Regions from separate parts of the Arthrobacter sp. SLBN-100 genome, predicted to be linked through region 3. Evidence: riboswitches for the same ligand, from Rfam matches in the RefSeq annotation. Region 3 holds a riboswitch; each other region holds the start of a gene.

Region 1 (6,958 bases), 1.0 Mb from region 3:
ACTGGAAGCACGACGCGATCGTGGCGGAGCTGGACTCGCGGCGGCATAACTTCCACGTCGCCATCGAAAACTGGCAGCACGACCTCAATATCGGCACCGTGGTGCGCACCGCGAACGCGTTCCTCGCCAAAGAGGTGCACATCATCGGCCGACGGCGGTGGAACCGGCGGGGTGCCATGGTCACCGACCGGTACCAGCATGTCCGCCATCACCCCACCGTTGAAGATTTCGTAGCGTGGGCGCAGGGGGAGGGGCTGGCGATCATCGGGGTGGACATCTTCCCTGACTCGGTGCCGCTGGAAACCTACGAACTGCCCAGGGACTGCGTGCTGGTGTTCGGCCAGGAAGGCCCCGGCCTGACCCCGGAGGTGCACGAGGCCGCCGTCGCCACCTTGTCCATCGAACAGTTCGGCTCCACCCGGTCCATCAACGCAGCCTCCGCCGCGGCGATCGCCATGCATGCATGGGTCCGCCGGCACGTCTTCAACCAGCACGTGCAGCAACCGGGGGCTGGCACTTAGCGGTGCTCCCGGCGGTGCATAGGCCCCGAATGCCATCCCGCGCCAGTGTTACCGTCCGGTGACCCGAAACACTCGGCCCGTCCGGGAATGGCTAGGATGGTGCTAGCCGTAAGCGGTACTCCAGGGTTACCAGCCCACAGACGAACCTCAGCATAGGAGTCAGCATGCCCATTGCAACCCCAGAGATCTACTCCGAGATGATCGACCGCGCAAAGGCGGGCGGCTTCGCATTCCCGGCCGTGAACGTAACCTCCTCGCAGACGCTGAACGCTGCCCTCCGCGGCTTCGCCGAAGCTGAGTCCGACGGCATCGTCCAGGTCTCCACCGGCGGTGCGGCCTACTGGTCCGGCGCCTCCACCAAGGACATGGTTGCCGGTTCGCTGGGCTTCGCGGCCTTCGCCCGCGAAGTGGCCAAGAACTACAACGTCAACATCGCCCTGCACACGGACCACTGCCCGAAGGACAAACTGGACGGCTTCGTCCTGCCGCTGCTGGCTGCCTCGGAGGCCGAGGTCAAGGCCGGCCGCAACCCGCTGTTCAACTCGCACATGTGGGATGGCTCCGCCGAGACCCTCCAGGAAAACCTGCGCATCGCCCGCGAACTGCTTGAGCGCACCGCTGCCGCGAAGATCATCCTCGAGGTCGAAATCGGCACCGTGGGTGGTGAAGAGGACGGCGTGGAGAACGCCATCAACGACAAGCTCTACACCACCGTTGAGGACGCCCTGGCCACCATTGATGCGCTCGGCGCCGGCGAGAACGGCCGCTACATCACGGCACTGACCTTCGGCAACGTCCACGGCGTGTACAAGCCCGGCGGTGTGAAGCTCCGCCCGGAGATCCTCAAGGACATCCAGGCCCAGGTTGGCGCCAAGATTGGCAAGGACAGCCCGTTCGATCTGGTGTTCCACGGCGGCTCCGGCTCCTCGGACCAGGAAATCGCGGACGCCGTCTCCTACGGCACCATCAAGATGAACATCGACACCGATACCCAGTACGCCTACACCCGCCCGGTGGCGGACCACATGTTCCGCAACTACGACGGCGTCCTCAAGGTCGACGGCGAAGTGGGCAACAAGAAGACCTACGATCCCCGCGTCTGGGGCGCATCGGCCGAAGCCGGCCTGGCAGCCCGCGTGGTCGAGGCCACCAAGCAGCTCGGTTCGGCCGGAAAGACCTTCTAGGAATGTCCGACGAGTTCCGCCGGAACCTTATGGGCCCCGAGCCCACGCTCCTGCCTGCCGAGACTGAGGTCAACCAGCAGCTGGAAGCGGGCCAGGAGCCCCTGGATCTCGTAGCCAGGCACCCCACATCCTCGCTGCTCTGGGCCCTGCTCGCGGAAGAGGCCTGGGCGGAGGGGCGCACCATTGACTCCTACGCCTACTCCCGGGTGGGCTACCACCGGGGACTGGACTCGCTGCGCCGCAACGGCTGGCGTGGCGTCGGCCCGATCCCTTGGGAGCACGAGCCCAACCGCGGCTTCCTGCGGGCGCTGTACTCCCTGGGCCGGGCATCCGCAGCCATCGGCGAGGCCGAGGAGCCGGAGCGGATCGAGAAGTTCCTGAACGACTCCGACCCGGCAGCCAAAGCAGCCATCGAAGGTCAGTAAACAGCAACGCGGGGTCACTTTCCGCCCTCTCCGGCCGCCGGATTGGGCTGAAAGTGACCCCGCCTTGGGTTAAAGTGCGACGGCGGGCGGTCGCCTTTCGAAAAGGTGACCGCCCGCCGTCGTTCCCTAAGCGGTGGTTGAGCCTGTCGAAACCTGATTTCGGCGAGCTCAACCAGCGTATGGCTATGCCTTCTGGAGCCCGGTGCGTGCCATGGCGTCGGCGTAAGCCACGCGCATGGCCTCGAGGTATTCCTCCTGGCGGGCGGGCGAACCTGCGAAGGCGCGGCCGCTGAGGGAGCGCACCTTGTAGGTCTTCAGGCCGCGGCGCCAGAGCAGCGGAACTTCGGTCTTCAGCAGCAGGTTCGCCAGGCGGTTGGCTTCCGTGCCGTGCGCTACGATCACGGAAGCCCGGGGGACCAGGGCCAGGAACTTAAGCAGCGGCTTCAGGCCGGCGGACACCTGGTCCGGGGTGAACTTCCCGTTCGGCTCCCCGGGGATGTGCCAGGGGTGGACGTTCCAGGGCATCACGTACTCCGGGCGAAGCCCCAGCTTCCACTGGATTCCGAGCATCCGGGTGGCGGCGTCGTGGTCCCCGGCCGTGATGAAACCGGACTTATCGGCCTCGCCGATGTTCGAGTACAGGCTGATGATCCGGCACTCGTCGACGTCGTGCATGGGGTCTACGTAGGGCACTGCCGTGCCGGGCTTGGCCTCCTGCAGGGAATCGCACAGTTCGTTGACGGCTGCAACATTGGGTTCGTAGCGGCGGTTCAGAAGCTGCTCATGGAAAGATTCGGGTGCCAGGGCTGTCATGTAGGGCTGGGTCTCCTGCGGGGATTGGTGTTGCTGCCACCGCGAAAATGGGCGCACGATGGCGCAACAGATCCGAGGTGGTTGAAATGGGGCGGACCGATTCCTGGTCGGCCTTTACCAGTTTAGCAAGCCGCGCAAAACGAAACGCCGGTCCCGCGCACCCGATCCAAGCGGGGCACGGAACCGGCGGGTCCGGTGTGCTGTTGCCGGCTACCAGAGGCGCTTGGTGGCCCGGCGCGCACCCTCGCCCAATGCTTCCAGCTTGGCGAAAGCGATCTGCGGGTGCACCCTGCCGCCCAGGCCGCAGTCGGTGGACGCGATGATGTTCTCCCGGCCCACCACCTCCGCGAAGCGGACAATCCGGTCTGCCACCAGGTCGGGGTGCTCCACCACGTTGGTGGCGTGCGAAACGACGCCGGGAATGATGACCTTGCCCTCGGGGAGCTTGGTGTCCTCCCAGACCCGCCACTCGTGTTCGTGACGGACGTTGGCGGCCTCGAAGGAGTAGCCGCCGGCGTTGACCTGCAGCACTGATCCGAGGATGTCCGCGAAGGGAATGTCCGTGGTGTGCGGTCCGTGCCAGGAGCCCCAGCACACGTGCAGCCGGATCTGCTCCTGCGGGAGGTCACGCAGCGCCCAGTTGGTGGCCTCCACCCGCAGCTGGATGAACTTCAGGTAGTCACCAAGAGCAGGCTCAGGGTTGATCTGGTCCCAGCTTTCGGCAAGTGACGGATCATCGAGCTGGACCGTGAGTCCGGCATCGATAATAGCCTTGTATTCCTCACGCATGGCGTCGGCGCATGCGTACAGCAGTTCCTCGTCGGTCTTGTAGTACTCATTGGCAACCCGTGCGCAGGACCCGGGGGAGAGCGAGGCCACAAAGCCCTCGGACAGCCCTGCGGCGGCCAGCCCGCTCTTCAGGTTCTTGACGTCGGAGGCTACCAGGTCGTGCCCGGTGTAGGTGAGGGGCCCTGCGATCTTGGGCTGGGAAACGCTCTTGCGGTGAGCCAGGATGCCGGCGGACGGGTCATTGTAGGCATCGTTGAACTTCTGCCGGTCACGACGGTCCGGGAAGGAGGTCAGGACAATGTTCCCGGGGGAGGACCGGCGCACCTGGGTATCAGCCCAACGGTCCACGTCCGTCGCTTCGAGGCCGCCAAGCCGGGCGAAGGAGTAGTTCCACCAAGCCCCGTAGTCAACGGAACTGGACATCGTGTGCCCATATTCGCCGTCGTTGGCGATATCGATGCCCAAGTCCTTCTGGCGCTGCACCACGTCCGCCACTGAGGCTTCCAGCAGGTCAAGGAATCCAGTGGTGATGCCCTCCTGCTCCTTGGCGGCGTTGGCGGCAATCAGCTCAGGTGTGCGGGGCAAAGATCCTGCATGGGTGACGCGGATGTGGTCTGTATTGAGGGACACTGGAATTCCTTTCCATCGGTCCTGGCAGTAGCACCTTCGCAGGCAGGTGGTAGCTGCAAATCAGCGGGGTTGCTGCGGCGTCAACGATCCAGGTCTCTCGGCCGCTCCGGATGGTTCACTCTCACTTAATTCCAAAGACTTCCCGGGAGCAAATCCGGTCCGGATTGTTTCGCACGTCAGGGGAGGCGGACGTACTTTCCGGACCGTAATAACTGGATACGCACTCCTGTTATATGCATTGACAGGTTTCGTTTAGCTTGGTTGGCTCTTGTCACAGGCCGCAATGGGGGACATGGCGGACTGGACGCACCCAATGCACTCGAAAGAGGTAACGCACCGTGAGAAAAACCCTGGCAACTTTCAGGACCCTGGCCGTTTCCGGAGCCCTGGCAGTGGCAGCAGTGACAGCACCCGCACCGGCGATGGCCGTAGGCGAAGGCCCCAATTACGACGGGAACGGCCAGATCACCACCTCGAAGCTGGCCACTTATGACCAGATGGTTTCGTTCCTCAAAGACCAGGACGCCCGCCAGCCGGCGATGGAGCTGGAGGTCATCGGGCAGACGGTGAAGGGCCGCGACATCCACCTGGTCAAGTACATCTCCGATCCGGCCAAACCCACCATCCTTTACCTGACGCAGCAGCACGGCAATGAACAGCTCACTACCGAAGGCGCCTTGGAATTCGTCAAGCACCTCGGCACCGGCAAGTCAGGGGGCGTCCTTGACGGCGCGAACATCCTCATCGTTCCCATGCTGAACGCAGACGGTGCCATGGGTGATGTGAACTTCTCCCTGGACGGCTACCAGGCCAAGGGTGAGCGCAACATGACCCGCTACAACGCTGAAGAGGTGGACCTCAACCGTGACCATGTGGAGAAAATCCAGCCGGAAACCCAGGCGCTGCACAACAACGTGATGCGCAAGTACCGGATCGACTACATGATCGACCTGCACCACCAGGGCACCCGCAGCCAACGTGATGGAGAGCTTGTATCCGGCTCAATCCTGTACCCCACCACCCCCAACGCCGACCCGGCCGTTGTGGAGAAGTCCAAGCAGCTGGGCGCTGTGGTGTTCCGCAACGTCGACTCCACCGGCTGGGGCCACCTTGGCAAGTACGTGGGCGGCAGTGCCGAAACCATCAGCCGCAACGGCATCGCGGTCGAATACGGCATCGCAACCCTGCTGTTTGAAATGCGCGGCATGTCAGACCACTACCTGGACGGGTACGCCCTGGGCCTGCGCAGCAACGGGTACCTGATCAAGCAGACGGTGACCACGCTGACCGCCACGGCCGCAGCCATTGCCGACGGGTCAATTGCCGACGCCGACACCTCCTTCTGGGACAGCCTCGCCACCCAGACCTCCCGCCCGGGCGAGGAGGCCGACGGCGAGTAGCAGGCGTTGCCGTCCGCCGCGGCCCTGGAGTCCTTTTACTCCGCAAGACGGGCCGCGGCGGGCCAACGGGTGGACGAAGTCCCCTATCGGCTAAACTTGGGTGGTAAGGGCCCCGGAACTCTTGCATCGCTGTGCTGCCCCGCGGACCAGCGAAGGCCGGTCGATTCGGGGCATTCTCATGAACGGCGCTGTACAGGGCCGCCACGTTTGTGGCCGGGCCCGGCAGCCCGAACGAATGGGGGAGGATCCCATGCCAGCAATTGTGATCGTAGGAGCCCAGTGGGGCGACGAAGGAAAAGGCAAAGCGACCGACCTGCTGGGCGGCCGCGTTGACTACGTCGTCAAACCCAACGGCGGCAACAACGCCGGGCACACCGTCGTCGTAGGCGGTGAAAAATACGAACTCAAGCTGCTTCCGGCAGGCATCCTCAGCCCCAACGCCGTCCCCATTATCGGCAACGGCTGCGTGGTAAACCTCGAGGCACTCTTCCAGGAGATTGAGGGCCTCCAGGCGCGCGGCGCCGACACCTCAAAGCTCCGCGTCTCCGCCAACGCCCACCTCGTGGCCCCGTACCACCAGGTGCTGGACAAGGTGACGGAGCGCTACCTCGGCAGCCGCGCCATCGGAACCACCGGCCGCGGCATCGGCCCCGCATACATGGACAAGGTGGCCCGGCTGGGCATCCGCGTCCAGGACGTCTTTGACGAGTCAATCCTCCGCCAGAAGGTGGAAGGCTCGCTGCGGCAGAAGAACGAACTCCTGGTCAAGATCTACAACCGGCGTGGCGTGGTGGTGGACGAGATCGTGGAGTACTTCCTGTCCTTCGCAGAGCGTCTCCGCCCGCTGGTCATCGACAGCACCCTGGTGCTGAACTCGGCCCTGGACGAGGGCAAGGTAGTACTCATGGAAGGCGGCCAGGCCACCTTCCTGGACGTGGACCACGGGACCTACCCGTTCGTGACCTCCTCCAACCCCACCGCCGGCGGCGCCTCCGTGGGCTCGGGCATCGGCCCCACCCGCATCTCGCGCTCCATCGGCATCATCAAGGCGTACACCACCCGCGTTGGCGCCGGACCGTTCCCCACGGAACTGTTCGATGAGATGGGCGTGTACCTGCAAAAGACCGGCGGCGAATTCGGCGTCAACACCGGCAGGCCCCGCCGCTGCGGCTGGTACGACGCCGTCCTGGCACGTC
Region 2 (6,958 bases), 1.3 Mb from region 3:
TTTTCAGGCCCAGTTTCGATAACCTGCGGCTTCGGGCAAATATTCCCCAAAAGTGCAAGACTAGAACGGACTCCGCCGCATCAGACGCGGTTCGTCCACCCAGGAGGAAATCCATGTCCTTTGTCCGCACACTCGCACGGCCCATGCTGGCTTCCAGTTTCGTTCTTGCCGGAATGGATAAGCTCAAAAACGCCGACGATACCGCGCAACAGCTCTCGCCCCTGCTGAGCAAGGCAACGGCCGCGTTGCCGTTCCAGACTGATGAGAAGACACTGGCCCGGATTATCGGCGGCACACAGGTGGGCGCCGGTGTCCTGTTCGGACTGGGAAAGTTCTCCCGTCTTTCAGCTGCCGTGCTGACCGTGATTTCCCTGCTCAACACGTTCGTCGAGTGGCGCAGCGCTGACATCAGCAGCAAGGAAGGCCGCGGAAACCGCCGCAACCAGCTGCTGAAGAACCTGTCCTTGAGCGGCGGCGCATTGCTTGCTTCCGTGGACACGGCAGGCAGGCCGGGGCTCGCGTGGCGCGCCGAACACCTGGCGGCCGACGCGAGGAAGGGGGCCGCGCACCTGGCCGCCGACGCCCGGAAGACCACCAACAAGAAGCTGCACAACGCCGACAAGGCCGTCCGCCGCGCCGTCGAGCAGGCCACGGGGGCATAAGCAGGACATGACCGCACCAGCCGCTGCCGCCCGGGACAACTCCGGAACATTCCTCCCCCACTGGCCCGCCCCCTTCGCCTCCCGACCGGTGGATGCCACGGTCACGGTGCCGGGCTCGAAGTCGTTGACCAACCGGTACCTGGTGCTCGCCGCACTCGCCGACGGTCCGTCGCGCCTGCGCGCACCGCTGCACTCCAGGGACTCCGCGCTGATGATCGAGGCGCTCCGCCAGCTTGGTGCCACCATCAGCGAGGTACCGGGGAACGGGGCCTTCGGGCCGGATCTTGAGGTCCTCCCGATCCCGGCAGACGCGGCACCGTCCGCTGCAAGGATCGACTGCGGCCTCGCCGGCACGGTGATGCGGTTCGTGCCGCCGCTGGCCGCGCTGCGTAACGGTGCCAGCCTGTTCGACGGCGACCCGCACGCCCGCAATCGCCCCATGGGGACGATCATCGAGGCGCTGAAGGCGCTGGGTGTGGCTGTATCCGCTGAAGATGGCAGCACGCCGTCGTCCTTGCCGTTCGTGGTGCAAGGCACAGGCGAAGTCCGTGGCGGCCACCTGGTCATCGACGCAAGCGCCTCGTCGCAGTTTGTGTCGGCTCTGCTGTTGGTGGGTGCCAGGTTTATCGAGGGGCTGCACCTGGAGCATGTCGGCAAACCGGTGCCAAGCCTGGACCACATCAATATGACGGTTGCCGTCCTGCGGGGCGCCGGCGTTGTGGTTGACGATTCAGTCCCGAACCACTGGGTGGTTGCTCCCGGGCCCATCCGAGCCTTCGATCAGCGGATCGAGCAGGACCTCTCCAACGCCGGGCCATTCCTGGCCGCGGCCCTGGCCTCCGGCGGAACCGTCCGGATTCCAGGCTGGCCGGAACAGACGCAGCAGGTAGGGGATCTCTGGCGCAGCATCCTGGCCGAGATGGGGGCCGACGTCAGCCTGCGCGACGGCGTCCTCACCGTCACCGGCGGAGCGGAAATCAAGGGCGCGGATTTCGCGGACACCAGCGAACTGGCCCCCACAGTGGCCGCACTCTGCGCCCTGGCCACCGGCCCCTCCCGGCTCACCGGAATCGCGCACCTGCGCGGGCACGAGACGGACCGGCTGGCAGCCCTTGTCACCGAGATCAACCGCCTGGGCGGCGACGCCGAGGAGACCAGCGACGGCCTGGTGATCCGGCCTGCCAGGCTGCACGCCGGCGTTGTGCACAGTTATGCGGACCACCGCATGGCCACCGCCGGAGCCATCCTTGGCCTGGCTGTGGAGGGGGTCCAGGTGGAGGACATCGCCACCACCGCCAAGACCATGCCGGACTTTCCCCGGCTGTGGGCGGACATGCTGGCCCAGACGGGCTCCACCGGTACTGGGGCGGAAGGTTCAACCGGTGGCGCGGAGCACTGACTCCTGGGACGAGTCGGATGTCCGCATCCGGCCCAGCAAAAAAGGCTCCAGGCCCCGCACGAAGGACCGGCCAAGCCACGACGACGCCGTCACCGGCCGGATCGTCACCGTTGACCGCGGCCGGTACACGGCAGTGGTGGGTGAAGACTCCGGCAACGAGCGCGTTGTCATTGCCGCCCGGGCACGCGAGCTGCGCCGGAACCCCGTGGTGGCCGGTGATTTTGTGTCGCTCGTGGGAGACGTTTCCGGGGACCCGAACACCCTGGCCCGGCTGGTAAAGATCCAGGACCGCAAGACCCTCCTCAGGCGCAGCGCCGACGATACCGATCCAGTGGAACGGGCGGTGGTGGCCAACGCCGACCAGCTGGTGATTGTGGTGGCTGCCGCCAACCCGGAACCGCGCACCGGCTTCATCGACCGCGCCCTGGTGGCTGCGTACGACGCCGGGATCGAGCCCATCCTGCTGGTCACCAAGGCCGATGTCAAGGATCCGGCGGAGCTGTTGGCCAATTACAAGCACCTGGACTTCCCCGTGATCATCAGCCGGACAGCGGATTCCAGCGCTTCGGGCATCGACGCCCGCTCGGATGACGGACTGTCGGCCCGCCTGGACGGCGAAGCGGTGGCGGAACTTCGGGGCTACCTGGGCGGAAAAGTCACGGTGATGCTGGGGCACTCGGGCGTGGGCAAGTCCACCATGGTGAACGCGCTGACCGGGGCCGAGCGTGCCACCGGCGGGGTTAACGCGGTGACGGGCCGGGGCCGCCACACGTCGTCGTCCGCCCTGGCGCTGAGGCTTGCGGATGCACCGGCAGGCAGCTGGATCATCGACACCCCCGGCATCCGCTCATTCGGCCTGGCCCACGTGGACCCGGACCGGATCCTGCGGTCCTTCCCGGACCTCTCCCCCGGCATTGAAGACTGCGAGCGGGGCTGCAAGCACACCACTAACGCCGTGAACTGCGGCCTGGACGCCTGGGTGTCCGGCGGGCATGCCGGAGCCACCGGAGAAGCCCGGCTGGCCTCCCTGCGGCGGCTCCTCGGCACCGACCCCCGGATGGAGGCCCAGGAGACCAAGGAGCTTGGCAGCGTCAACTGACAACGCCGATCTCCCAGCAGAACCGCGCGCAGACGGTAGTTTGGAACCATGATCCAACCCGCTTCAAGCTACAACGATGACCTGCGCCTGGCCCATGTCCTGGCCGACTCGGTGGATGACCAGACCATGGGCCGCTTCAAGGCCCTGGACCTCCAGGTGGAGACCAAGCCTGACCTGACGCCGGTTACCGACGCGGACAAGGCTGCCGAAGAAGCCATTCGCGGCCAGCTTTCCCGTTCCCGCCCGCGCGACGCCGTGCTGGGCGAGGAGTTCGGCAGTACCGGCCACGGGTCGCGGCGCTGGATTATCGATCCCATCGACGGCACCAAGAACTTTGTCCGCGGCGTCCCGGTCTGGGCCACCCTGATCGCGCTGGTGGACGAAGGCGAGCCGGTGGTGGGTGTGGTCAGTGCACCCGCCCTGGGCAAGCGCTGGTGGGCGGCCAAGGGCATGGGGGCCTACATGGGCCGTTCCCTCGCCGCGGCCACGCGGCTGCGGGTGTCCAACGTCTCCAAGCTCTCCGACGCCTCCCTTTCCTATTCCAGCCTGGGCGGCTGGAAGGAACGCGGCAATCTTGACAACTTTCTGGGCCTCACCGAGGACGTGTGGCGGACCCGGGCGTACGGCGACTTCTGGTCCTACTGCATGGTGGCCGAAGGCTCAGTGGACATCGCCTGCGAACCTGAACTGAACCTTTATGACATGGCTGCCCTGGTGCCGATCGTGGTGGAAGCAGGAGGGCGCTTCACGTCCTTGGAAGGCGAGGACGGGCCCTTTGGCGGCAATGCGCTGGCCACCAACTCCATCCTGCACTCCGAGGTGCTCCGCAGGTTGAATCCGGACCTGGACGACCTCCTTTAAACCAGTTCCACCGAACAAACAGCGGCGGGTGCCCCCACAAGGAGGCACCTGCCGTCGTTTGTTCGGCAAAAAGGCCCTTTTCAGCCGCGGCGTAACAAAGCGCTTAACATTCATGCCGGCTTCAAACCTTCCTGCGCCATGTCTTACGCTCTTAACCAGGTCACGAGTGCCAGCGCTAAACCCCGGTTTGCTGGCCGGCAACCCTCCAACCGCGGTGGGGTGCCCCGGGTGACGACCAGGCCGGTCCGGAACGGATGCGGCAAGCGCGGATTCCCGGCAGAGGGAGTCCTTTTTCGAAGTGAGGTCTCTGTGACAACTGCCACCGTCTCCCCCAACGCCACTGCTGCTTCTGTTGCTGCCACGCCTGGAACCATTTTTGATGCCCGCCATGCCGCCGCCGGCCGTCCGCTCGCTGCCGTCACCGGCGCCGAAATCCAGGCGCCGCTGATCCACGGCGGCCACGTCCGTTACGCAAACCTTGACTACGGCGCCTCGGCTCCTGCGCTCTCGGTGGTCTCGGCATACCTGAACGAGATCCTTCCGTTCTACGCCAGCGTCCACCGCGGCGCCGGCTACGCGTCCCAGATCAGCACCTCAGTCTACGAAAACGCGCGCAACATTGTCCGTGAGTTCGTGGGCGGCCGCGCCGGTGACTCCGTGATCTTCACCCGGAACACCACCGATTCGCTTAACCTGCTGGCCGGCTGCCTGCCTGCAACGGACGGACGCCCGGACGGCGACGTCCTCTACCTCGACATCGAGCACCACGCCAACCTGCTGCCGTGGCAGGGCGTCCCGCACCGCAGCATCGTTGCCGCCGACACCATCGCCGGCACCATCGAAGCCATCCGGGCGGAGCTGAAGCAGGGCGGCGTGAGCCTGCTCGCCGTCACCGGCGCGTCGAACGTCACCGGCGAGATCCTTCCCATCCGCTCCCTGGCCGCGCTGGCCCACGAACACGGCGCACGGATCGTGGTGGACGCGGCCCAGCTTGCACCGCACCGCCGCGTGGATATTGCAGCGGACGACGTCGACTACCTCGCCTTCTCCGGCCACAAGCTGTACGCACCTTTCGGTGCCGGCGTGCTGGTGGGCCGCACGGACTGGCTCGACGCGGGAACGCCGCACCTTGCCGGCGGCGGCGCCGTCAAGGAAGCAAGGCTCGACGGCGTCAGCTGGGCCACCGGCCCGGCCCGCCATGAGGGCGGCTCACCCAACGTCCTCGGCGCCGCCACGCTGGCCCGCGCCACACAGGTGATCGCCGGGCTGGACCAGGATCAGTGGCACGCCCATGAATCCGCCATCCGTTCCTTCCTGGTGGAAGGCCTGCAGGAAATCGACGGTGTGACCGTCCACCAGATCTTCAAGGACACCAATCCGGATACGGACACCATTGGAGTGGTCAACTTCTCCGTGGAGGGCTACGACGCCGGGCTGGTGGCGGCCTACCTGTCCGCCGAGCACGGCGTGGGCCTGCGCGACGGCCGCTTTTGCGCCCACCCGCTCCTGAAGCGCCTGGGCCTGCCCTCCGGATCCCTCCGTGCCAGCTTTGGCGTCGGCTCCCGCCTGGAGGACGCCGAACGGCTCCTGGCCGGCATTGCGGCTCTGCGCAGCAAGGGGCTGGGCTGGGACTACGTGGTGGACGCCGGGCGCTGGGTTCCCGCAAACGACACACGGACGTACCCGCACTGGGCACCCAACACTCCGGGAACTGCCGGGGCCGCTCCCTGTCTCGACGACTAAAGCGGCGCTTGGGGTAGATTCAAAGGATACCCAAGGGCATCAGGCGAAGGAGGCCACAAGTGGTACGGGGTGGCCCCAGACTTGATCACGGACGGCGCCGGGAGCTCGGCCAGAGCTTCCAGGACGGTGGCCGGCACTACCAGCGGGTCCGCCCGGGCTATCCGGAAGAATCAGCACGCTGGCTGGTCCCCGCCGCGGCCCGCGATGCACTGGACGCCGGTGCCGGCACCGGCAAATTCACCGAACTCCTGCTTGGTATGGGACTGACGGTCACCGCGGTGGACCCTTCTGCGGACATGCTCGAACAGTTACGCGCGCACTATCCCGCGGCCACGGCTGTGCAGGCCACCGCCGAGGACACCGGCCTGCCCGCGGCTGCCTTCGACGTCGTGAGCGTTGCCCAGGCCTGGCACTGGTGTGACGCCCCCGCGGCAAGCACCGAACTTGCGCGCGTCCTGCGTCCGCACGGAACGCTGGGCCTGGTCTGGAACCAGCTGGACACCTCGGTTCCCTGGGTTCACCGGCTTTCCCGGATCATGCATGCCGGAGACGTTTACAAGCCAGGTTCCCGGCCGCAGGTTGGGCCGGAGTTCAGGGACCTTGAGGGCCACGTGACGCGTTGGCAGGACCGCGTCACCACCACCGATCTCGTGGAACTGACGAAGTCGCGGAGCTACTACCTGCGGGCCGGCGAAACTACCCGCGCAAAGGTGCTGGCCAACCTTGACTGGTATCTGCACGACCACCTGGGCCACAGCCTCGATGAAGAGCTGGAACTGCCCTATCTCACGCTTACCTGGCGGGCCACCAAAGCATAGCGGGGGCGGTTAACCGGTAGGCTTGGTGCTGTGAAGACCAGCGCGCCCTCCTCCTCCATCGAGGACTACGTCAAGGTCATCTACTCCTTCACCGAATGGCAGGACAAGCCCATCACGTCCTCCCAGCTGGCCCAGCGCCTCGGGGTGGCCAATTCCTCGGTGTCCGAGATGGTCCGGAAGCTCAAGGACCAGGGCCTGGTGGACCATCAGCCCTACAGCGCCATCACCCTGACGGACCAGGGCATTCGGCTGGCCCTGTCCATGGTGCGGCGCCACCGCCTGATCGAGACCTACCTGGTCCAGCAGCTGGGCTACAGCTGGGACGAGGTCCACGACGAAGCCGAACTCCTGGAGCACGCCGTCTCGGACACGTTCA
Region 3 (6,958 bases):
CACCCGTGCTGTGCCCGTCCCGATTCCCATAGAAACATCTTCTAACGGGGGTCTGACATTTTCAGGGGCAGTAAACCGGGCGTGACTTGGAAAACCTTCAAAACCTTTTTGGCCCCTTTAGCCGCTTTATATGTAGGGCCCGAAAGTGCCATACTCGGCGCGTGACGCCCTCGTATTCCTTCAAAGCCGAATTGTGGCTGTATCCCGGCGAGGCCGGTTGGCACTTCCTGACCCTGCCGGCAGAGATCGCGGACGATGTACGCGCTCAAACTGCCGGTGCCAGCAAGGCCTTCGGCTCGATCAAAGTCATGGCAAAGGTCGCGGGGCACTCCTGGCAGACTTCGCTCTTCCGTGACACCAAGAGCGGCTCATACCTCCTGCCCGTCAAAAAGGACATCAGGGATAAAGCGCGGATCAGTGAAGGCGACGAGGTGGCCGTCCAACTCTTCGTACAGGACCTCTGAGACCACGGCAACGGCTGCCGGACTTCCGGTACAGTCGCGGAGATCCAGCGAGGGGGCCGGGGCCATTTGTGTAGCTTGCGTCAGATCCAGCGAAGGAGCAGCAAGCGGCATATGGCCGCGGTGCTGGAGCGGAACCGGGACCTCGTGCCAGCCGGCGCTAAATCTGCTTGAGCGCCTGTTCCAGGTCGCCAATCAGGTCGTCCACGTCCTCGAGCCCCACGGACAGCCGCACCACACCATCGCTGAGACCGATGGCAGCGCGGCCCTCAGGTCCCATTGCCCGGTGCGTGGTGGTGGCAGGGTGGGTGATCAGGGACTTGGAATCCCCGAGGTTGTTCGAGATGTCGATGATCCGCAAGGCGTCCAGCAGTGCAAAGGCGGCTTCCTTGCCTGAGCGGCCACCCGTCGTCGCCAGTTCAAGGGTGAGCACCGTTCCGCCGGCCTTCATCTGCTTTGCGGCCAGTTCGTATTGCGGGTGCGACTTCAGCAGCGGGTACTTCACCCAGCTCACCGCCGGCTGCCGCTCCAGCCATTCCGCGATCCTCAGCGCGGAGGCGGAGGAGTGATTGACGCGCAAGGCCATGGTCTCGAGGCCCTTGGTGAGGACCCACGCGTTGAAGGGGGATAGGGAGGGGCCCGTGTGCCGCATGAGCTGCTTTACCGGGCCCTCGATGAATTCCTTGGTGCCCAGGATGGCGCCGCCCAGGACCCTGCCCTGGCCGTCGATGTGTTTGGTGCCGGAGTAGACAATGACGTCGGCGCCCAACTGGCCGCAGCGTTGCAGCAGGGGAGTGGCAAAGACATTGTCGACGACGACCGTGGCACCTGCGGCGTGGGCGAGTTCGCTCACCGCCGCAATGTCCACGATCTCCTGCATGGGATTTGACGGCGACTCGAAGAACACGGCGGTGGCGGGCTGGGACAGGGCCTCGCGCCACTGGTCCAGATCAGGGCCGTCCACGAACACAGTCTCCACGCCCCACCGCGGCAGGATCTCGTTGAGGATCACGAAGCAGGAGCCAAAGAGCGAGCGGGCTGCAACCACCCGGTCGCCTGCAGCCAGCAGGGCACCCAGGGCGGTGAAAACCGCGGACATGCCGGACGCCGTCGCAAAGCACGCCTCGGTGCCCTCGAGGAGGCGGAGCCGCTCCTGGAATGTGGCCACCGAGGGGTTGCCGTAGCGGGAGTAGACGAAGCGTTCGTCCTCGCCGGTGAAGGCCCGTTCGGCAGCGGCGGCGGATTCGTACACGAAGCCCGAGTTCAGGAACATCGCCTCGCTGGTTTCCTGGAAGTTGGTGCGGTCCAGTCCGCCGCGGACGGCCTGGGTATCGGGGCTCCAGCCCGCGGCGTCTTCGTTGAAGGTCACTTAGTTCTTTCCCAGGTTGGTAGGCAGGCCGCGGTTTTTCCAGCCGTTGACGGTGCGTTCGCCGTAACGGTCCGGCTCGCCTTCGAAGCCTTCCAGGACGTTGTAGGAGGTGAATCCTGCCTGCGTGGCGGCGATGGCGGCGGCGATGGAACGCTGGCCGGAGCGGCACAGGAAGACCAGTTCAGTTGCAGGATTCTCGGGGGCCTGCAGGCTCAAGTCCTTGATGAAATCGGGGTTGGGGATGCCGCCGGGGAAGGTCCACTGAATGAACAGCGGATCATTGTCAGTGGCCTTGGTGTCGGGGATGCCGATGTGGGCCCATTCGCCCTCGGTGCGCACGTCCACGAGGATGGCGCCCTGCTGCAGCTTGTCCCAGGCTTCCTGGGGGGTGAGGTCCCCTGCGTAGCTCATGCGTGGCCCTCGCCGTCGAATTCGAGGTCCTCGCTGGCCCCTTCCAGGTCATCAACAGCGGTGGCGACGGCGGCATCGGCGGACGCGATGGCAGCCGGCAGGACTACGGCCTGGGCCACAATGACGCTGCTGCCGTTGAAGGTTGCTGCCGGGCTGCCGTGCAGCACATAGCCCTCGGCCAAGGCGGCCGAGATCCGCTCGCAGAACGCGCGGTCATCCGCCCCGCTGATGAGGCGGTAGGACAGTTTCTCTTCAGGGGCAGGTGCGTCGGACACGACGGATCTCCTTCTCTCACGCTTGCAACTCGAATCGGTCGATATGCCGAGTATTCACCTGAGGCACCCCGCCGCGGAAGGAGGGTTGCCGACCGGCCAGTCAGGGCTTGGCGCCGGTACTCATTACTCCCCAGAAACGTAACACTTGGCGCGCGGGGCCGCACCGCCGCCGTCGTCATGTTGCGTAACTGAAGCGCCGTGAGGCAGCTTGGGGGGGCGTTACCGCGTGAATCCTGGAACGTTCGACGGCGGGAGTCGCCACGGGCGGCGAACGCGCCTGGCCTCCGCCGCTGCTATCCGCCGGTTTCTTAGGGGCCCCATCAGCGCGCCAGCACCCGCCGCACTGGAGAGCCAGCCCGGTTCGTCTTCCGCGTCATCCCCACTTGAGGAGCACCTTGGGGGCAAGTAGCGGAAACGCGAAAGGCGTGAACGCTGCCCGCCGGGGGCAGCTGTTCACGCCTTTCCATGTTCCCGCTCTTAGACCAGGCCGGGGTAGCTTGTAAGGATGTAGTCGGCGGCTGCCGGACCCTTCATGCGCAAGCCGTTGTGGCCTGCCGGCATACGGTGTTTCATGGCTGCCCAGAAGACGGACTCTTGGCCGGGCGTCTGCTGGTTGATGAAGCACCAGCTGGTATACAGGCCGTAAAGCCCGTCATCGTCGAGGCTGTGATCGTAGGCCTTATCCAAGTGGGTGGCTTCTTGGAGGAAAGTGTCGAACTGCGAATGTGCCATGACGGCGTCCCTTCGCTACGTGCGTGGTGCCGCCGTTCGGCTACAGCAGCGGGAACCTCAAAGCCCTGCACAAGGCAATGGAGTGTTGATCGAGTCTTTGGGAATCGAAACGTTCAAGGCGGCGCTAACACCTTGTCTACGCTGTAGACTTTACTCGTAGACTACAAATACAGCAAGCGTCTGGAATTACCTTCGGACACCCCTTGCTGCCGGCTCACGAACGGTAAAACACATGTCCCCGCCGAAGACTCCAGACACCGAAGGCCGCGGCCGGAAGGCCCGGCTCAGCCGCGAGCTGGTGCTGGCCAAAGCGCTCGAACTGGTGGACGCTGAAGGGCTGGATGCCTTGACAATGCGCCGCTTGGGCCAGGAGCTGGGCCGTGACCCCATGAGCCTCTACCGCTATGCGGAGAACCGGGCTGCCTTGCTTGACGGAGTGTCCGAGCTGGTCCTCAACCAGCTCGCCATCCATCCAGAGGACCCGGACTGGAAAGAGCAGCTCCGGGGCATCGCGCACAACTTGCGACTGCTCGCGCTCCAGCACCCCAATGTGGTGCCGCTGCTGGTGACAAGGCCGCTCTCCACACCGCTGGGCCTGCGTCCCCTGGGCACACTGCGTCCCCTGGAGCAGATCCTCTCCCTGCTGATCGGGGCAGGGTTTACTGCCGCAGATGCGCTGCACGTCTACCGCGCCTACTACGGTTTCCTCTATGGCCACATCCTGAACGAACTGCAGGAATACGTGGTGGATCCGGAAGAAAACGAAGCGCTGCTGCGGCTCGGCCTGCACCGGCTGCCAGCCAAGGAGTTCCCCCGGCTGAGGGCACTGGCGCCAAACCTCGCTGAGTACGAGGGTTCCGCCGAACTCGACCAGGGACTCACCATCCTGCTGTCCGGGCTTGAAGCGCAACTCTCAAAGCATCCGGCCGCCTAGCATCCGGGGAGGCACCGGCAACTACTCGAAAGAAGAGCGCCGGCGGTCCGTGGTGCGGGTGTTCCAGATGTCAGGTTTGTTCACCTTGAAGCGGCGCCCCGTGAGGGCCCGGGCTGTCAACCTGATGTAGTGGGCTTTCTCGCCCGGCTGCCACGGCTCCAGCCCCAGGCTGTCCACGGCGTCCTTGTCAGCCTGGTCCTCAATGATGCCCGTGTCCCCGCGCACCACCACGCTCCATGCCTCTTCGGTGTGGGGGTCGTAGCCGTCGATCTCAAGGGCGGCCGGCCGTTCCGCCTTGGCACTCCACAGCTTGGTGACGCCGGAGGTCCGGAACACGATGCTCCGGCGGTGCACCACATAGTTGACCGGGAAAATCTCGGGGTGTCCGTCCACTGTCAGGCCGAGCCGGCCGAGGGTGTCACGTTCGAGGAGTTCCCAGCATTCATCAAACGACAATTTCCCGATCGGTTCCGCGTCAGAAGTCATGAACCATACCCTACGGCCAAGTTTCGTCCGGTGACTATGCCTTGCTTGCCGGATTCACGGCCCGCGTCACTGGAATCGGCGCGGGCGGTGGAGCCGCAGTCCCAGAGCGCTTCGAGCATTCCGCCGGCAGAGCCTAGCCGCGCAGGCCTAAAGCCTTCCGATGTCCGGCGGTTACTGAATGCCGGCGAACAGCTCGTTCAGTTCGGCACTCAGCTCTTTTTGCACAGACGGCGGGCCGATTTCCTTGCCGTCAATACGGTTTACCGGCGCAAGCATCCGGACACTCGAAATCAGCCATACGGCGTCGGCGTCCAGCAAATCCTGGGGTTCAAGCGGGCCGTAGCCCAGTTCCCAGCCGGCCGCTTTGGCGGCGGCGAACAACGCGCCCTGGGACGTGCCGGGGAGGATGCCGCTGTCCAGCTGCGGCGTGACGAGGCGCTTAACGGACGTGCCGTCGTCGGACGTTTCCACGTGCGCCAGGAGAACCGTGGAGGTGGGGCCCTCAAGGACGCGGCCGTCCGAAGAGATGAAGATGGCGTCGTCGGCACCCTGCTTGCGGGCATGACGCAGGGCGGCCATGTTGACGGCGTAGGAGAGCGTCTTTGCCCCGAGCAGCAGCCAGGGGGCGCGCTCGGCCACATCGCTGTCATAGCCGCGGTCAAGGAGGATGACGTCGATGCCCGTCTCACGCTGGCGTCGCAACGCCGCGCCGGCAGGGGACACCTGGACCCAGGACGTGGGCGCCGGCGCGCCCTCCACGCCGCGCGTCACCACCAGCTTCACCACCAGTTCATCGTTGGGCGCGGGTACAGGCGGATGCTGGGTGCGGTGTTCGGACAGGGCGGTGCCGATAGCGCGGCGCCACTCCTCCCCGCCGGGAATGACCAAATCCAGTGCCTTAGCGGAACCCGCAAGCCGGTCCAGGTGTGCCTGGATCTTCCGGACAGTCCCACCCACAGCGAGCATGGTCTCAAAGATTCCGTCGCCCCGGGTGGCGCCCTGGTCCGTCACCAGCAACTGGGGCTTGGACGCATCGGCAAGCCGGCCATCAGGGAAGGCGGGATCGAGGAATACGAGAACCACGTTTGCTGGAGAGCTCATGGGTCCAGCTTAGTGCGGCGCCGCGGATAAGCTGGGCGGAGTGCCCTGGCCGGAACCCGTCCGCCGGGAGCCCGTCTTCCGGGGGTTATTCAACGTGTTGTGGCCATTTTCGCTTGCCGGCACCGCGCCCACGTGGGTGGTGGTGCTGCTGGCCGTCGCCGACCTGGCGATCAGGGTGCTCGCCGTGGGCATCATCCCCGGCAACCGCCGGCCCACTACCGCGATGGCCTGGCTGCTGGGCATATTCTTTGTTCCGTTCGTCGGCATCATCCTGTTCCTGCTGTTCGGCAACTTCAAGCTGTCCAGCCGCCGGCGGCAGCAGCAGCAACAGGTGAATGAAAGGGTGCGGGCGGGTATTTCCTCGCTGGCCGACGTCGAGAGTGACTACCCTGGCCCGGAATGGGTGCGGTCAGCGGCGGAACTGAACCGGCGGCTGGGTTCGCTGCCCATGGTGGACGGCAACTCAGTGGACCTCATCCCGGGGTACCCGGACTCGATCCTTGAGATGACCAAGGCCGTGCGGAAGGCGAAGAAGTTCGTCAATGCCGAGTTCTACATCATGAGCACGGACCACATTACCGATGACCTGATGACCGCCCTGGAGGAAGCTGCGGAGCGCGGGGTGGAAGTCCGGGTGCTGTTTGACCACATCGGCACCCTCCGCGTGAAGGGCTACCGGAACCTGCTCAAACGGCTCCGGGCCGGCAAGATCCAGTGGAAACGTATGCTCCCGCTGCTGCCCATCCATGGCCAGTGGCGCCGGCCGGACCTGCGCAACCACCGCAAGATCATGGTGATCGACGGCGAAATCGCCTTCACCGGCTCGCAGAACCTGATCGAGCCCTCCTACAACAACCCCCGCCACCGGAAGGCCGGCCGCGAATGGGTGGAGCTGATGGCCTGCCTGCGCGGACCCATCGTCACCACCCTGAACGTCGTTTTCGCCACCGACTGGCTGAGCGAGACCGACGAATCCCTGGAACACCAGCTGCAGCTCCCGTCCAACCCGCACCCCGGCAACGTGACGGCCCAGGTGGTGCCCAGCGGCCCCGGCTTCATCACTGAAAACAACCTGCGGCTCTTCAACACCCTCATTTACTCGGCCCAGCACCGGATCTCCATCTGCAGCCCCTATTTCGTGCCGGACGATTCCCTGCTCTATGCCATCACTACTGCCGCGCAGCGGGGC

What was found. Region 3 has a riboswitch for S-adenosylmethionine ahead of FBY31_RS12030 (DUF1737 domain-containing protein). Riboswitches for the same ligand answer to the same signal wherever they lie in the genome.
Region 1: it holds a riboswitch for S-adenosylmethionine, as region 3 does, so the genes downstream of both, FBY31_RS16615 (cobalamin-independent methionine synthase II family protein) here and FBY31_RS12030 (DUF1737 domain-containing protein) in region 3, are expected to answer to the same signal.
Region 2: it holds a riboswitch for S-adenosylmethionine, as region 3 does, so the genes downstream of both, FBY31_RS05915 (aminotransferase class V-fold PLP-dependent enzyme) here and FBY31_RS12030 (DUF1737 domain-containing protein) in region 3, are expected to answer to the same signal.

Annotation. Positions count from the first base shown of each region.
Region 1 is NZ_VFMY01000001.1:3,587,472-3,594,429, forward strand. It holds gene FBY31_RS16595 (TrmH family RNA methyltransferase) at 1-521, shown strand, start outside; gene fbaA (class II fructose-bisphosphate aldolase) at 686-1,705, shown strand; gene FBY31_RS16605 (DUF3151 domain-containing protein) at 1,708-2,130, shown strand; gene FBY31_RS16610 (uracil-DNA glycosylase) at 2,314-2,943, opposite strand; gene FBY31_RS16615 (cobalamin-independent methionine synthase II family protein) at 3,154-4,362, opposite strand; SAM riboswitch class I at 4,372-4,479, opposite strand; gene FBY31_RS16620 (M14 family zinc carboxypeptidase) at 4,701-5,762, shown strand; gene FBY31_RS16625 (adenylosuccinate synthase) at 6,013-6,958, shown strand, end outside.
Region 2 is NZ_VFMY01000001.1:1,269,816-1,276,773, forward strand. It holds gene FBY31_RS05895 (DoxX family protein) at 114-662, shown strand; gene aroA (3-phosphoshikimate 1-carboxyvinyltransferase) at 670-2,061, shown strand; gene rsgA (ribosome small subunit-dependent GTPase A) at 2,045-3,160, shown strand; gene hisN (histidinol-phosphatase) at 3,209-4,021, shown strand; SAM riboswitch class IV at 4,180-4,293, shown strand; gene FBY31_RS05915 (aminotransferase class V-fold PLP-dependent enzyme) at 4,331-5,764, shown strand; gene FBY31_RS05920 (class I SAM-dependent methyltransferase) at 5,824-6,582, shown strand; gene FBY31_RS05925 (metal-dependent transcriptional regulator) at 6,613-6,958, shown strand, end outside.
Region 3 is NZ_VFMY01000001.1:2,574,259-2,581,216, reverse strand. It holds gene FBY31_RS12050 (HNH endonuclease signature motif containing protein) at 1-30, opposite strand, end outside; gene FBY31_RS12045 (DUF1905 domain-containing protein) at 162-464, shown strand; gene FBY31_RS12040 (O-succinylhomoserine sulfhydrylase) at 622-1,830, opposite strand; gene FBY31_RS12035 (rhodanese-like domain-containing protein) at 1,831-2,241, opposite strand; gene FBY31_RS12030 (DUF1737 domain-containing protein) at 2,238-2,516, opposite strand; SAM riboswitch class IV at 2,530-2,644, opposite strand; gene FBY31_RS12025 (hypothetical protein) at 2,994-3,248, opposite strand; gene FBY31_RS12020 (TetR/AcrR family transcriptional regulator C-terminal domain-containing protein) at 3,481-4,182, shown strand; gene FBY31_RS12015 (pyridoxamine 5'-phosphate oxidase family protein) at 4,204-4,668, opposite strand; gene FBY31_RS12010 (aminodeoxychorismate lyase) at 4,840-5,769, opposite strand; gene cls (cardiolipin synthase) at 5,867-6,958, shown strand, end outside.